Regions from separate parts of the Geobacillus sp. PLS 41 genome, predicted to be linked through region 1. Evidence: a T-box and tRNA genes for the amino acid it is inferred to sense, from the RefSeq annotation. Region 1 holds a T-box; the other holds one or more tRNA genes.
What was found. A T-box is a leader RNA that pairs with one kind of tRNA and senses whether it is charged. The one in region 1 lies ahead of tyrS (tyrosine--tRNA ligase), so its partner is inferred to be a tRNA-Tyr.
Positions count from the first base shown of each region.

Region 2: it has a tRNA-Tyr gene. The T-box ahead of tyrS (tyrosine--tRNA ligase) is inferred to sense a tRNA for this amino acid. The anticodon was not compared.

Region 1 covers NZ_CM151395.1:1,273,740-1,281,038, forward strand. Annotated here, with positions in the region: gene acsA (acetate--CoA ligase) at 87-1,802, shown strand; gene ACVX3G_RS06355 (transglycosylase domain-containing protein) at 2,158-4,908, opposite strand; T-box leader at 5,064-5,288, shown strand; gene tyrS (tyrosine--tRNA ligase) at 5,339-6,598, shown strand; gene rpsD (30S ribosomal protein S4) at 6,645-7,247, opposite strand.
Region 2 covers NZ_CM151395.1:2,319,076-2,326,374, forward strand. Annotated here, with positions in the region: rRNA gene rrf (5S ribosomal RNA) at 174-290, shown strand; tRNA gene ACVX3G_RS11595 (tRNA-Val) at 300-374, shown strand; tRNA gene ACVX3G_RS11600 (tRNA-Ala) at 379-450, shown strand; tRNA gene ACVX3G_RS11605 (tRNA-Leu) at 457-539, shown strand; tRNA gene ACVX3G_RS11610 (tRNA-Ser) at 557-649, shown strand; tRNA gene ACVX3G_RS11615 (tRNA-Thr) at 1,236-1,308, shown strand; tRNA gene ACVX3G_RS11620 (tRNA-Tyr) at 1,319-1,400, shown strand; tRNA gene ACVX3G_RS11625 (tRNA-Ile) at 1,419-1,492, shown strand; gene ACVX3G_RS11630 (MBL fold metallo-hydrolase) at 1,722-2,570, opposite strand; gene ACVX3G_RS11635 (phasin family protein) at 2,717-3,016, shown strand; gene ACVX3G_RS11640 (ABC1 kinase family protein) at 3,068-4,744, shown strand; gene ACVX3G_RS11645 (CBO0543 family protein) at 5,110-5,700, shown strand; gene ACVX3G_RS11650 (CoA-binding protein) at 6,192-6,611, shown strand; gene parE (DNA topoisomerase IV subunit B) at 6,787-7,299, shown strand, end outside.

The sequences.
Region 1 (7,299 bases):
GGGACGAGGAATATTTTAAAAATTGAGAAATGGTTTTCAATCGATTATAATAGAAATGTAATCACTTACATAAGGGGGATCGGAGAATGAACACAGAACGGCTTCCTGTCATACAAGGGGACTACAATTTGAAAAACTACGAAGAAACATATAAACAGTTTCAATGGTCGGAAGTGGAGAAAGAGTTTTCTTGGCATGAAACGGGCCGAGTCAACATGGCGTATGAGGCGATCGACCGCCATGCTGAGTCGTTCCGTAAAAATAAAGTGGCGCTCTATTACCGCGACGCGGTGCGGAACGAGAAATATACGTTCAAAGAAATGAAAGAGATGTCCAATAAGGTGGCGAACGTCTTAAAACAGGCGGCGGACATTCAGAAGGGCGACCGTGTGTTCGTGTTCATGCCGCGTTCTCCGGAACTGTACTTTGCGGTGCTTGGGATCATTAAAACCGGCGCCATCGTCGGGCCGTTGTTTGAGGCGTTCATGGAAGGAGCGGTGCGCGACCGTCTTGAAGACAGCGGGGCGAAGGCGATCATTACGACGCCGGAGCTTCTGCCGCGCGTGCCGGTCGGCGATTTGCCGGAGTTGAAGTACGTCTTTTTGGTCGGCGACGGCATTGTCGAGGAAGGGCCGTACATCGATTTGAAAAAGCGGATGAATGAGGCAAGCAAGCATTTCGACATCGAATGGGTCGACCGCCAAGACGGCTTGATTTTGCATTACACATCCGGTTCGACCGGCAAGCCGAAAGGCGTTTTGCACGTCCATAACGCGATGATTCAGCACTATCAAACGGCGAAATGGGTGCTCGACTTAAAAGAAGACGACATTTACTGGTGCACGGCTGACCCGGGGTGGGTGACCGGGACGTCGTACGGCATCTTCGGCCCGTGGCTGTGCGGAGCGTCAAGCGTCATCGTCGGCGGCCGCTTCAGCCCGGATGCTTGGTATCAAACGATCCAAGATTTCGGCGTCACCGTCTGGTACAGCGCGCCGACGGCGTTCCGCATGCTGATGGGCGCCGGCGATGAAGTCGTGAAAAAATATGATTTAAGCTCGCTCCGCCACATTTTGAGCGTCGGCGAGCCGCTCAACCCGGAAGTCATCCGCTGGGGGATGAAAGTGTTCGGCCGCCGCATCCATGATACGTGGTGGATGACGGAAACAGGCGGGCATCTCATTTGCAACTACCCGTGCATGGAAATCAAGCCGGGATCGATGGGGAAACCGATTCCGGGCGTTGAGGCGGCGATCATTGATGACCAAGGAAACGTCTTGCCGCCGTACCGGATGGGCAACTTGGCCATCAAAAAAGGCTGGCCGTCGATGATGAAAACGATTTGGAACAACCCGCAAAAATATGAATCATACTTTATCGGCGACTGGTACGTATCCGGCGATTCGGCCTACATGGATGAAGACGGCTACTTCTGGTTCCAAGGCCGTGTTGACGATGTCATCAACACATCCGGCGAACGCGTTGGGCCGTTTGAAGTCGAAAGCAAGCTCGTCGAGCATCCGGCCGTTGCCGAAGCCGGCGTCATCGGAAAGCCGGATCCGGTGCGCGGGGAAATCATCAAAGCGTTCATCGCGCTTCGCGAAGGGTACGAGCCGTCCGAGGAGCTGAAAGAAGACATCCGCCAATTTGTGAAAAAAGGGCTTGCCGCTCATGCCGCGCCGCGTGAGATCGAGTTCCGCGACAAACTGCCGAAAACGCGGAGCGGGAAAATCATGCGCCGCGTCCTAAAGGCGTGGGAGCTCAACTTGCCGACCGGCGATTTGTCGACGATGGAAGACTGATGAGCGAAAAGCGTCTGGAACATCCGCTGTTCCAGGCGCTGTTGTTCTTTTCAGGCTGGGGCCGAAGCGGGGCGGCTGCAAAGACGGTGATGGAACGGAAAACGCGGCCAACAGCGTGATTTCTCCATTTGAAAAACTTGATACATGCCCGTTTCCTCTTCGCTTAAGAACCATCCATTTGGCGAAAATCGTTGTGCTTTCCCCATCTTCACCAAACAAGAAGGGGTGTCCCAACAAGGATCGGGACACCCTCTTTTCGATCACCATATATACGCGCCAACTCTTTATTCAAAACGAATGGCATCTTCTAAAGAAAGCCAATCAAAGAAAGACAATCTTTTGGGTCAGCTCCTTGTCACTCTACGTCACCCGACGGCGGGGGAGAAGACGGCTCGCCGCTCTTTTGACGACCGGAATTGGGCGGCGAGGCGGACGGCAGCGAAACGAGGTTCGACGGCGCCGATTCCTGTCCGGCGATGTCCACAGCAGTGACGCAGTACGCGGCGCCCGGCTGCAGCGGCGAAAACGAGGCTGCCTCGTCCGCTTTAACAGCGGCGGCGAGGCGTCGTTCCCCCGTTTCGTTCACTAGATAGACGCGGTAGCCGATGACATCCGGCTCGTTATGGCGATTCCAGACGAGCTTGCCCCCTGCAAGCCGAGCGGCGGGTGGAGCCGGTGGACGGCCGTTTTCCTTTAATGTGGAGACGAGCGATGCATCGCCCGCCTGCCCTTCGCCGTTGATCCCCCAATCGGCGAGAAGCTTCGGATTCACGATCACTTCGCGAGTGACAAACTCTTCCGGCGTCGTCTCAAGCGCCACATAGCGGCGTCCGCCGATGACGACGACCCGGCTTTCCATCACTTCCTCGCCGCTTCCTTCCCGCGGTGCAAACTTCGTATTGTACAGATCGTAGCGGACGAGCCCGGCTTTTTCGCACGCGGCCGACGGGCTGAAGCCGCTCGCGGCGCAGTAAGCGCGGCGGACGATGCCGCCTGGCATGAGAAACCGCTTCGGCGGAGCGATGAGCTTCGGGTTTTCTTGATAGGCAGCATTGATCAACCGCGCCCATAACAGCTGGGTGCGCTGGCTGTAGGAAAGCCCTTTGTAGCGGGACTCAAGCGGCGCCGGCCGGTCATAGCCGATCCAAACGCCGAACGTGACGTTCGGATTGACGGCGATAAACCACGAATCGCGCTTGTCTTGCGATGTGCCGGTTTTTCCCGCCCAATCGGCGGAAAAGGTCAAGTAGCGCGGCACCGACGAGGCCGTTCCGCCGTGAAGCACATCGCGCATCATATCGATCATCAAGTACGACGTTTGCGGCGAAAACACCGGGACGGGTTTGCTTTGATGTTTGTAAACGATCTTTCCGTTTTTGTCCACAATCTTCTCAATCATGTAAGCGTCCACGAACGATCCGTAATTGGCGAACGTCGCATAGGCGTTGACGTTTTCCTCGACCGTGACGCCAATGTGCGTCCCGCCGATCGCCAAAGCTGGATTGGCCTCTTCTTGTTTGGCGACGCTCGTGACCCCCATTTTATGCAAATAGTCGATCGGATGGCGGGATCGAATTCTCATATACGTCCGAACAGCCGGAATGTTGAACGATTGCTGCAAGGCATAGCGCGCCGTGACGAGCCCGTGCGTTTTTCCGTCCGCGTTTTTCGGTGTATACGAACCGATCGAAAGCGGCAAGTCGGGAATGATCGTCGCCGGCTGGATGACGCCCATCTCCATCGCCGGCGCGTATACTAAGAGCGGTTTCATCGTTGACCCGTTGGACCGGTGCGCCTGGGTGGCGTGGTTCAACTGCTCGCGCCCATAATCGCGGCCGCCGACGAAGCTGATGATTTTTCCCGTTTTGTTTTCGATGAGCATCGCCCCGACTTCGACCGGTTGGCGATGGGGGATCATTTTTCCTGTTTTCTTGTCTTTGGTGTAATACACATTGTCGCTTCCGTAATACGGGTAGCGGGCGGCGATGCGCTGCATTTGTTCATAAATCTTTTTGTCGATCGTCGTATAAATCCGATATCCGCCTTGGCGCAACGCTTTTTCCGCCTCGCCGAGGTAGCGGCGGAAACGAGCGGGGTCGCGCTTCACCTCTTCCGGCTTATAGCCGTCGCGCTTGGCGAACGTCTCGGCGAGCACCTCTTTCGCCCGCCGCTCAATCTCCATCGTCAAAAACGGATATTGTTCAAACGGCGACGGCTTCGGGGCGGCGAAATGCTTCGCCACATCATAGGAAAGCGCTTCCTTATACTGTTTTTCCGAGATGTAGCCGGCCCGTTTCATCCGGTACAGCACCGTTTTCATCCGTTTCAATCCCGCCGAGAGATCCGATTTGACGCTGCCGTCAGCGGCAAACGGGGTGTAGACGAACGGGTTTTGCGGCAGTCCGGCCAAAAACGCCGCTTGAGCGAGATTCAACTCTTTGGCGTTGACGCCAAAGACGCCTTGGGCCGCGGCTTGGATGCCGGCGATGTTGCGCCCTGAAGAATTGCGGCCGAACGGAACGACGTTTAAATACGCCTCTAAAATGTCTTCTTTGGAAAAAAATTTCTCCAGACGAAGTGAAAGCAGCATTTCTTTCGCCTTCCGCTCAAACGACACCTCGTTCGTCAACATCTGGTTTTTGACGAGCTGCTGCGTAAGCGTGCTCCCGCCGCTTTTGACCGGCGAGTTGGTCAGCTCTTGAAACACGGCGCGGATGACGGCCTTCGGAACGACGCCGTCGTGTTCATAAAAATGTTCGTCTTCGGTCGCGATGATCGCCTGCACGACGTATGGCGACACCTCGGAAAGAGGCACCGCCTCGCGGTCAAGGTCGGACCGGAACCGGCCTAAATATACGCCGTTGGCAAAGTACATGTGGCTCGTTTCGCCGTAATGGTAAATCTCCTTTTTCATCTCGTCGGGCGAGGGAACGGGCATATCTTTGACCAAAAAGGCAAAATAGCCGGCGCCGGCGCCGATGGCAAAGCAGACAAGGCAGAGTGCGGCGATGAGCAAAATTAAGATGACGTTCCAAACCACATCGTATGTAAGGGAAAAATAATGCCACGCTTTTTCAAGAGAAATGGAAAGTTGGTTTCGCTTCATGCCAGCCCCCCTATGCGGCAAGTCATTATATATCAGTATACCATAGGAAGGGGAGGCATTGTGGAATTTTGCTGATTTTTCGCTGTTTGTGCGAAAAGCGTTAGGGTTGACAGCGAGCGCATCGCTATGGTAATAAGAATGTATATATTTCATATGAGAAAGCGATGATGGGAACAAGTAGCGGCTGCCTCCCTGGTGCAGAGAGCTGGCGGACGGTGCGAGCCAGTCCACAGGCAGGCGTGAATTACCTCCCTGAGCAGCGATGGCGAACGTTTTTGGCACCTAGTAGCCATCCGCCGGCCGGCGCCGTTATCCAAATGAGTGAGAAAGCACCATGCTTTCTAAGTAGGGTGGTACCGCGACGAACACTCGCCCCTTCATCACGGGCGGGTGTTTTCTTTTGCATGACATTTATAGAGAGGTGAAGGACATGGATTTGCTTGCGGAATTGCAATGGCGCGGGCTCGTCAACCAAACGACGGATGAAGACGGGTTGCGCAAGCTGTTGAATGAGGAGCGGGTGACGCTCTACTGCGGGTTTGACCCGACGGCGGACAGTTTGCATATCGGCAACTTGGCCGCCATTTTGACGCTGCGCCGCTTCCAGCAGGCGGGGCACCGGCCGATCGCCCTAGTCGGCGGAGCGACGGGGTTGATCGGCGACCCGAGCGGGAAAAAAAGCGAGCGCACGCTCAATGCCAAAGAAACCGTCGAGGCATGGAGCGCGCGTATTAAAGAACAGCTCGGCCGCTTTTTAGATTTTGAAGCGGACGGCAATCCGGCGAAAATCAAAAACAACTACGACTGGATCGGGCCGCTGGATGTCATTACGTTTTTGCGCGACGTCGGCAAGCATTTCAGCGTCAACTACATGATGGCGAAAGAGTCGGTTCAATCGCGCATCGAGACGGGCATTTCATTTACCGAGTTCAGCTATATGATGCTGCAGGCATACGATTTTCTCCGCCTGTACGAGACGGAAGGATGCCGCCTGCAAATCGGCGGGAGCGACCAATGGGGCAACATCACGGCAGGGCTTGAGCTTATTCGCAAAACGAAAGGCGAGGCGCGGGCGTTTGGCTTGACGATCCCGCTTGTGACGAAAGCGGACGGCACGAAATTCGGGAAAACGGAAAGCGGCACGATTTGGCTCGACAAAGAGAAAACGTCGCCGTACGAGTTTTACCAGTTTTGGATCAACACCGATGACCGCGATGTGATCCGTTACTTGAAGTACTTTACGTTCCTGTCGAAAGAGGAAATCGAAGCGCTTGAACAAGAGCTTCGTGAGGCCCCAGAGAAGCGGGCGGCCCAAAAGGCGCTTGCTGAGGAAGTGACAAAGCTCGTGCACGGCGAAGAGGCGCTCAGGCAAGCGATTCGCATTTCTGAAGCGCTCTTTAGCGGCGACATTGCCAATTTGACAGCGGCGGAAATTGAGCAAGGGTTCAAAGATGTGCCGTCATTCGTTCATGAAGGAGGCGACGTTCCGCTTGTCGAGCTGCTCGTTTCTGCCGGCATTTCGCCATCGAAGCGACAAGCGCGCGAAGACATCCAAAACGGCGCCATTTACGTCAACGGCGAGCGCCTTCAAGACGTCGGCGCCATATTAACGGCTGAACACCGCCTTGAGGGGCGGTTTACGGTCATCCGCCGCGGGAAGAAAAAGTATTATTTGATTCGCTACGCCTAAGAAAAAAGATCCGAAATGCCGATGCATTTCGGATCTTTTTTGCGCCTTAACGCGAGTAGAACTCGACGATGAGCGCTTCGTTGATTTCCGCCGGCAGTTCGGAACGCTCCGGCAAGCGGGTGTACGTCCCTTCCATTTTTTCCGGATTGAACGTCAAGTAATCTGGAATGTAGTTGTTCGCTTCGAGCGCTTCTTTAATCACTTGCAAGTTGCGCGATTTTTCGCGAACGGCGATCGTTTGTCCCGGTTTGACGCGGTACGACGGGATGTTGACGCGGCTGCCGTCGACCAAAATGTGGCCGTGCGTCACGAGCTGGCGGGCTTGACGGCGCGTGCGGGCCAACCCTAAGCGATAGACGAGGTTGTCTAGGCGCGATTCTAACAAAATCATGAAGTTTTCGCCGTGTTTGCCCGGCATTTTGCCTGCTTCTTCAAACGTTTTGCGGAATTGGCGTTCGTTCACGCCGTACATATGGCGCAGCTTTTGTTTTTCTTGCAGCTGCAAGCCATATTCCGACAATTTCCGCCGTTGCCCCGGACCATGTTGGCCAGGCGGATACGGACGTTTTTGCAATTCTTTCCCCGTGCCGCTCAACGAGATGCCAAGGCGGCGGGAAATTTTCCACATTGGGCCAGTATAACGAGCCATTCGTTGCTCCTCCTTACGCTTTTATTCCCGTAAAATAAAAGCAGATGTGCGC
Region 2 (7,299 bases), 1.0 Mb from region 1:
CTTTAGAGAAAGGGACAGTGAAGATCGAAAAAAATGAAAAAGAGGGTTGACTCTTTCATTTTTTTATAGTAAATTTTACATTGTCGTTCCGATTCTGAAGGAACTGAAATATAAAGATACAAAAAAACTTGACAAACTTTTGGATTGCTTTATAATAGAAATCGTCGCCATTGCCTAGTGGTGATAGCGGAGGGGAAACACCCGTTCCCATCCCGAACACGGAAGTTAAGCCCTCCAGCGCCGATGGTAGTTGGGGCCAGCGCCCCTGCAAGAGTAGGTCGCTGCTAGGCAAACAACGTGGAGTATTAGCTCAGCGGGAGAGCACCACGTTGACAGCGTGGGGGTCACTGGTTCGATCCCAGTATACTCCACCATCATGGGGCGTTAGTTCAGGGGGAGAACGCTTCGCTGGCAGCGAAGAGGTCAGGGGTTCAAATCCCCTACGCTCCATTGTATGCGGTCGTGGCGGAATGGCAGACGCGCTAGGTTGAGGGCCTAGTGGGGGCAACCCCGTGGAGGTTCAAGTCCTCTCGACCGCATCGCTCCAAACAGCTATGGAGGAGTACCCAAGTCTGGCTGAAGGGGTCGGTTTCGAAAACCGATAGGGGTGTCACAGCCCGCGGGGGTTCGAATCCCTCCTCCTCCGCCATAAATATTGACTTAGCTCAATTGGTAGAGACGAGCACCTGCTTCGTCGAGTCGGCTTCGAGTTGCCTCGACGCATCCTGCTTCCTCGAAACAGCTTGTAGAGGAAGAGGCACAGAGCACAACAATGAGCCACCTTCTTGCATTTATTTTATGCCGACTTAGCTCAATTGGTAGAGACGAGCATCTGCATCGTCGAATTTGCTTCGAGTTGTCCCGACGCACCCAGCTTCTTCGAATTGGCTGGTAGAGGAAGGGACACAACAGAAACCAACGAATCACGGTCTATTTATATCGTGCCGACTTAGCTCAATTGGTAGAGACGAGCACCTGCTTCGTCGAGTCGGCTTCGAGTTGCCTCGACGCATCCTGCTTCCTCGAAACAGCTTGTAGAGGAAGAGGCACAGAGCACAACAATGAGCCACCTTCTTGCATTTATTTTATGCCGACTTAGCTCAATTGGTAGAGACGAGCATCTGCATCGTCGAATTTGCTTCGAGTTGTCCCGACGCACCCAGCTTCTTCGAATTGGCTGGTAGAGAAAGGGACACAACAAATGAACAATGAGCCACGATTTATATCATAATTATGCCGACTTAGCTCAATTGGTAGAGCAACTGAATCGTAATCAGTAGGTTGCGGGTTCGAGTCCTGCAGTCGGCATCACGATTACGGAGGGGTAGCGAAGTGGCTAAACGCGGCGGACTGTAAATCCGCTCCCTTTGGGTTCGGCGGTTCGAATCCGTCCCCCTCCATTTTTATTTCTTATAAGCGGGCCTATAGCTCAGCTGGTTAGAGCGCACGCCTGATAAGCGTGAGGTCGGTGGTTCAAGTCCACTTAGGCCCATCACTTATGATGGACGACAAGAATGATTCTTGTCGTCTTTTTTGCGTTGTCGCTAAAGGCATAATGTGCTCTACCATCTCCATGGAGAATCCTCTGACTTTCACATGTCAACGAAAGGGTGCCCCCGTTCAGACACCCTCCCTTGGTTTTTACTTGAAAGTGGTTTTAGCAGAGAAACTTCCGCTTCAAACAAAACTAGAAGCCGTTCACGGAACGATAGTCCGTTTGCCTAATGGACGTACTTCCCATAATCAGGGGTAGCGATACGGTCAAAATCACGGGCGAGTTTTGTCAACCCTTCACGCAGCTCTTTGCCGGCGACAGGAGCACCGTGTCCGGTGATGGCGACTGACGGAAAGAGTGCGGCTAACTTGCGCACCGACTCGCGGGCGGCGCGCCAATCGATGGTATAATAGCGCGGCGGGCCGCTGATTTCGATTTGTTGGGTCAACACTTTATACAGTGAATCTTGGCGGACGGTGACGAACGCGTCGCCGGCGATTAAAGCGGCGTCGCGCGGCCGAAATAACGAAATGTGGCCTGGCGTGTGCCCCGGTGTGTGGATCCAGCGAAATTCCGGCAAGTGCGGAACGGTGCCGTCCGCAGGGAGCGGCTGGACGCGGTTGCCTAATTGAATCGGCTCGTTCGGAAAAAACGGCGAGATTTTGGCGATGAAGCCGCCCTCGACGGAAGCGTCAGGTTCAGGATAGCTCGCCTTTCCAGTCAAATACGGCAGTTCAGCCGGATGGGCATACACCGGGACATTCCAATGCTTGACAAGCTCAACAATCGCTCCAACGTGGTCAAAATGGCCGTGGGTTAAAACAATGGCTTGCGGGCGGCTGCCGCTGCCAAAGCGGTCTTCCACGACTGAAACAATGTCATCGGCTGATCCCGGCATGCCAGCGTCGACCAATACAAACGCGTGGTCGTCCGGGCGGCCGACAAGACAAATGTTCACGATTTGGATCGTATGGCAGTACAAATCGGGCAGCACGCTGACGCCGAGGCCGCTTGCTGCCGATGTCGCGTGAATAAAATGATAGTCTTCTCCGTAATGCAATGGTTCGTCGGCCATCAAACCCCTCCTTTGAATCGTTGTCCAACGATAGCATGCCGCATCGACCTGTCTCCTATACAAAAGAGCTGCCGTCTAGCTCGACATGGATCGCCAAAGAATGGTACAATAAGGAAAACACAATGGCACAAGGAGGCTACAAACGAATGAGCATTTTGAAGAAAGGATTGGCATTCGGGCTGGGATTGGCGATTGCAAGCAAAGAACAAGTGGAAAAAATCATTGACGAGTTAGTCAAAAAAGGGGAATTGTCGCTTGACGAATCGAAGGAAGTGATCGATCAATGGAAACAGCAGACCGAAGCGCGGAAAACGGAAGTGCAGCGGCTTGTACGCGAGCAAATCAAGCAGGTGATCGATAAACTCGACTTGGCGACGAAAGAAGACGTGCGGCAGCTCGAGGAGCGAATCCGCCGTCTTGAAGAAAAGGAACAAAGCGGGCAGTAAACCGATGCGGCCTGTCCGCTCGCTTTTTGCCGCCTTAGGAGAGATGTCTCGATGATCGGAAAACGGATGCGCCATATCGGAAGGTATCACGAAATCGCCGCCTCCTTGCTTCGGCACGGATTCGGGATGATCGTCGATGAGCTCGGCTTTTCGTCGTTTCTTTCGTTGCCGCCGCGATGGAGAGCGGAGCAAGGGAAAAAGGAAGGAAAAACGGTTGGGGAGCGGCTCCGCCTTGTGCTCGAGGAGCTCGGCCCGACGTTCGTGAAGCTCGGGCAAATTGCTAGCACACGGCCGGATTTGATTCCCGCTCCGATCATCAGTGAGCTCGAAAAGCTGCAAGACCAAGTTCCGCCGTTTCCGTTTGCCGATGTCCGCCGGATTGTCGAAGCGGAGTTTGGAAGTTCGCTGGAAACACTCTTTCGTTCATTTGAGGAAATGCCGCTCGCTGCCGCTTCGCTTGGACAAGTGCACCGGGCGGTTCTTCCTTCCGGACAGGCCGTGGCGGTGAAAGTGCAGCGCCCGCACATCGCTGCGCGGGTGGAGACGGATCTGGAAATTTTGCAAGATTTGGCCGTGCTGGCGGAACGCCGTCTCGATTGGGCGGCAACCTACCAATTGTCTGAGATCATCGATGAATTGGTGCGCTCATTGCGGCAGGAGCTGGATTATACAGTCGAGGCGCGCCATGCGGAACGGTTTGCACGGCAGTTTACCGGCGATTCGTCGGTGTATGTCCCGAGGGTGTTTTGGGATTATACGACGAAAACAGTGCTCACGATGGAATATGTCGAAGGGATCAAACTCGGGGAGATCGAGCGGTTGAAAGCGAACGGCCACTCCTTAAAAACGATCGCCGAGCGTTTGGCTGAAGCAACCTTTAAACAAATGTTTGAGCATGGATTTTTTCATGGCGACCCTCATCCTGGCAATGTATTTGTTCTTGACGATGGAACGCTTTCCTTCATTGACTTTGGCTTGATGGGCCGCCTTCGACCTCATGTCAAACATCATCTTTCTTCACTCATCATCGCCTTAATGCGGCAAAACACGGATGGGGTGTTGGGTGCGATTTACGGTTTAGGAATTGTTCCTGACGGAGTCGATGAAGGAAAATTGCGCGATGATATTGACGAGTTGCGGGAGAAATACTACCGCGTCCCGCTCGGTGAGATCAGTCTTGGGGAAGCCGTCGAGGATTTGCTTTCGGTGGCATTTCGCCATGGCATTCGCATCCCAAGCGATTTGACGCTGTTAGGGAAAGCGCTGTTGACGGTCGAAGGGGTCGTGGAGACGCTTGATCCGCAGTTTCGCATCATGGATGTGGCCGAACCGTTTGGGAGAAAGCTGATGAAAGAGCGTCTTCGGCCTGACCGTGTAGCGGAAACGGCGTGGAAACGGATTTTCGACTACGGTGAATGGCTGCTTCGCTTGCCGGACAGCGTAAAGGAATGGACGAAAATGATGCGGCATGGCAAGCTTCGGCTGGAAATCACGGCGCCTGATTTGGAAACGCTGCTAAAGAAGCTCGATCAGATTACGAACCGGCTGTCGTTTAGCATCGTTCTTCTTTCGCTGAGCATCGTCCTTGCCGGGCTGATGATCGCTTCCTCGCTCGGGCGGCCGTCGACGCTGCTGTGGAAGATTCCTGCTGTTGAAATCGGATTAGGCGCGTCCGCTTTTCTGTTCGGTTGGCTGCTTTACTCGATTTTTCGTTCGGGAAAATTTTAGCGTTTGTTGCGCAATGATTTCTTTTTTCGGAGATTCTTGAAAGTTTGATGCAGTCCGATCCATGAAAGGGGCTGACCCAAAAGGCGATCTCTCCTCAAGAAAGACACAATATATAGTGTGACAGAGAAGCGGCTGGTGCTTATATATAGCGATGAGAGAGGGTGTCCCAGTCCTTTTGGGACACCCCCTTTTTTCATCAATAATAATAAATTTGCACGAAGCACATTTGTTAAGCCATGCTAGACAGCTTGATGGGGTGGAAAGCCGGTGAGGGCGCCGGAATAAATTCCACACTTTGGATTATACTAACAGTGCTGTCTGAGACAGCGTTTAGGGAGTGGGAAATGGGTTAGGGAGGATCGATGATGACGTTTTCTCTTCCTGTTGTTTGGACGGTGGAACTGGCAGCGGTCATGTTGAGTATAGCGGGAAGTTTTTGGATCGCCAAACGGCATATACGGAGATATGCGGTTTTGTATGCATTCAGTGCGGTGACAGGCATCGTTCTTTGCCTTGCGTTTGTCTATGCAGGCTTTTACTCCTTCCCTGTTAAGCTCGTTCCTTATACACCGATTCCGCTCGTTGAAATGGCAACCGTCATTCCGTTTTTCGTTTTGTTTGGAGTCAAGTACAGTCCGGAAAGCTGGGCATGGAAGTTGCCGTTTTACTTTGCGATGGTGCAGTTGATTATGTTGTTCGAGTTGGTTGCTCTTGTATCGCCGCTCCCTCTGATTGATTATAAGGAACAGTGGGATGTGTGGGATTCATACACCGCCTGGTGGCTGTATTTGCTTTTCTTTGAGTGGATGGGCGGAAAAATCGTCCCCCAAAAAGCGCGCTCCCCGCTTGCGGCTTCCTCTTTCCGCTACGGCCGGTGGGGATGGATGATCGTCCATGCGATTGCCATGACTACCGTTTTTTTAGCTGGAGTGTACGCCGGGTGGAACATAAAATAACTGGCAGCAGGCCATCCATGTTCGGACAGCCAGCAAACAGAATGTCTGGATGCGGACGAGAAAGCGGATCGATGCGTAGGCGATGAATATGATGTTCAAGTTTGCGTCTGTTGTGGCCGGCCTAGGGTGTGTGGGCGCTGTGCAAAAAAGATCGATGATTTTTTCCTTTTTCTATTGGCTGGGCAGGATTTTGATCTGGCTGGAGCGAAACTATATAGATGCAACGAAATCGTTTCACATATCCTTGACGGAAAAGTGGCTCATCCATTTTTGACTGTCGAAGGCAAGCCATAGGCTTGCCTCCGTCACGCTAAGGCGTGACGGAAGACCGAACAACGACTCGCTTAAAGACCCATTCATGGGTCTTTAAGCGGTGTTGTTCGGTCACTCGACAGTCGGATGAAATGATCGGTAAAAACGAAAAATGTTAAAGCTTTAAATTGCATCTATATAGTACAGCAAAAAGGAGAATAAAGGAGGGAGAGACCTCGATGTCCATTGTCAACCCAAGCCGGGAAGAAATCGGTGAAATTTTGCGCAAGGCGAAACGGATTGCCGTCGTTGGGTTGTCCAACAATCCGGAGCGCGAGTCGTATATGGTGGCGAAAGCGATGAAAGACGCTGGATACGAAATCATTCCGGTCAATCCGATGATCGATGAGTGGGAAGGCATTCCGGCGGTTGATCAACTAACCGATATCGAAGGCCATGTCGACATCGTCGATGTGTTCCGCCGCTCTGAGCATTTGCCCGAGCTGGCCCGCGAGTTTGTGCAAATCGATGCGGACGTATTTTGGGCGCAGCTTGGCGTCGTCAATGAAGAAGCATACGCGTTTTTAAAGGAAAAAGGCTATACGGTGATTATGGATCGCTGCATTAAAGTAGAACACGCGCTCACGAAACGCCCGTAACAGGCGAAGCGCGCCATTGACGAAACGGCCATCTTCTCTAAGATGGTCCTTTCGTTTTTCAGGCGCCGTTGTCCGATTTTGTCAAGCGGTGTCAAAAGACAATGGACAGCTGGTCATTTTATGATACAATAAAACAGAAACAGATGTTCTTGTTTTGGCAGAAAGGGGTGGGCTTGTGGCAAAGCAAGCGATACATGACTATAACGAAGATGCCATTCAAGTGTTGGAAGGGCTCGAGGCAGTCAGGAAGCGGCCGGGGATGTACATCGGCAGCACCGACAGCCGCGGGTTGCATCATCTTGTTTATGAAATCGTCGACAACTCGGTCGATGAGGCGTTGGCCGGATACGGAAACTACATTTTCGTGCAAATACATAAAGACAACAGCATCACGGTTTTGGATGAGGGGCGCGGCATGCCGGTCGGGATGCATAAGCTCGGCAAGCCGACGCCGGAAGTCATTTTGACCGTGCTTCATGCCGGCGGCAAATTCGGCCAAGGCGGCTATAAAACGAGCGGCGGCCTGCACGGAGTCGGGGCGTCGGTTGTCAACGCCTTATCAGAATGGCTGGTCGTCACGATTCATCGCGACGGCTTCATTTACCGGCAGCGGTTTGAGCATGGAGGCAAACCGGTGACGACGCTAGAGAAAATCGGCACAACGAACAAAACCGGAACCATCATTCAA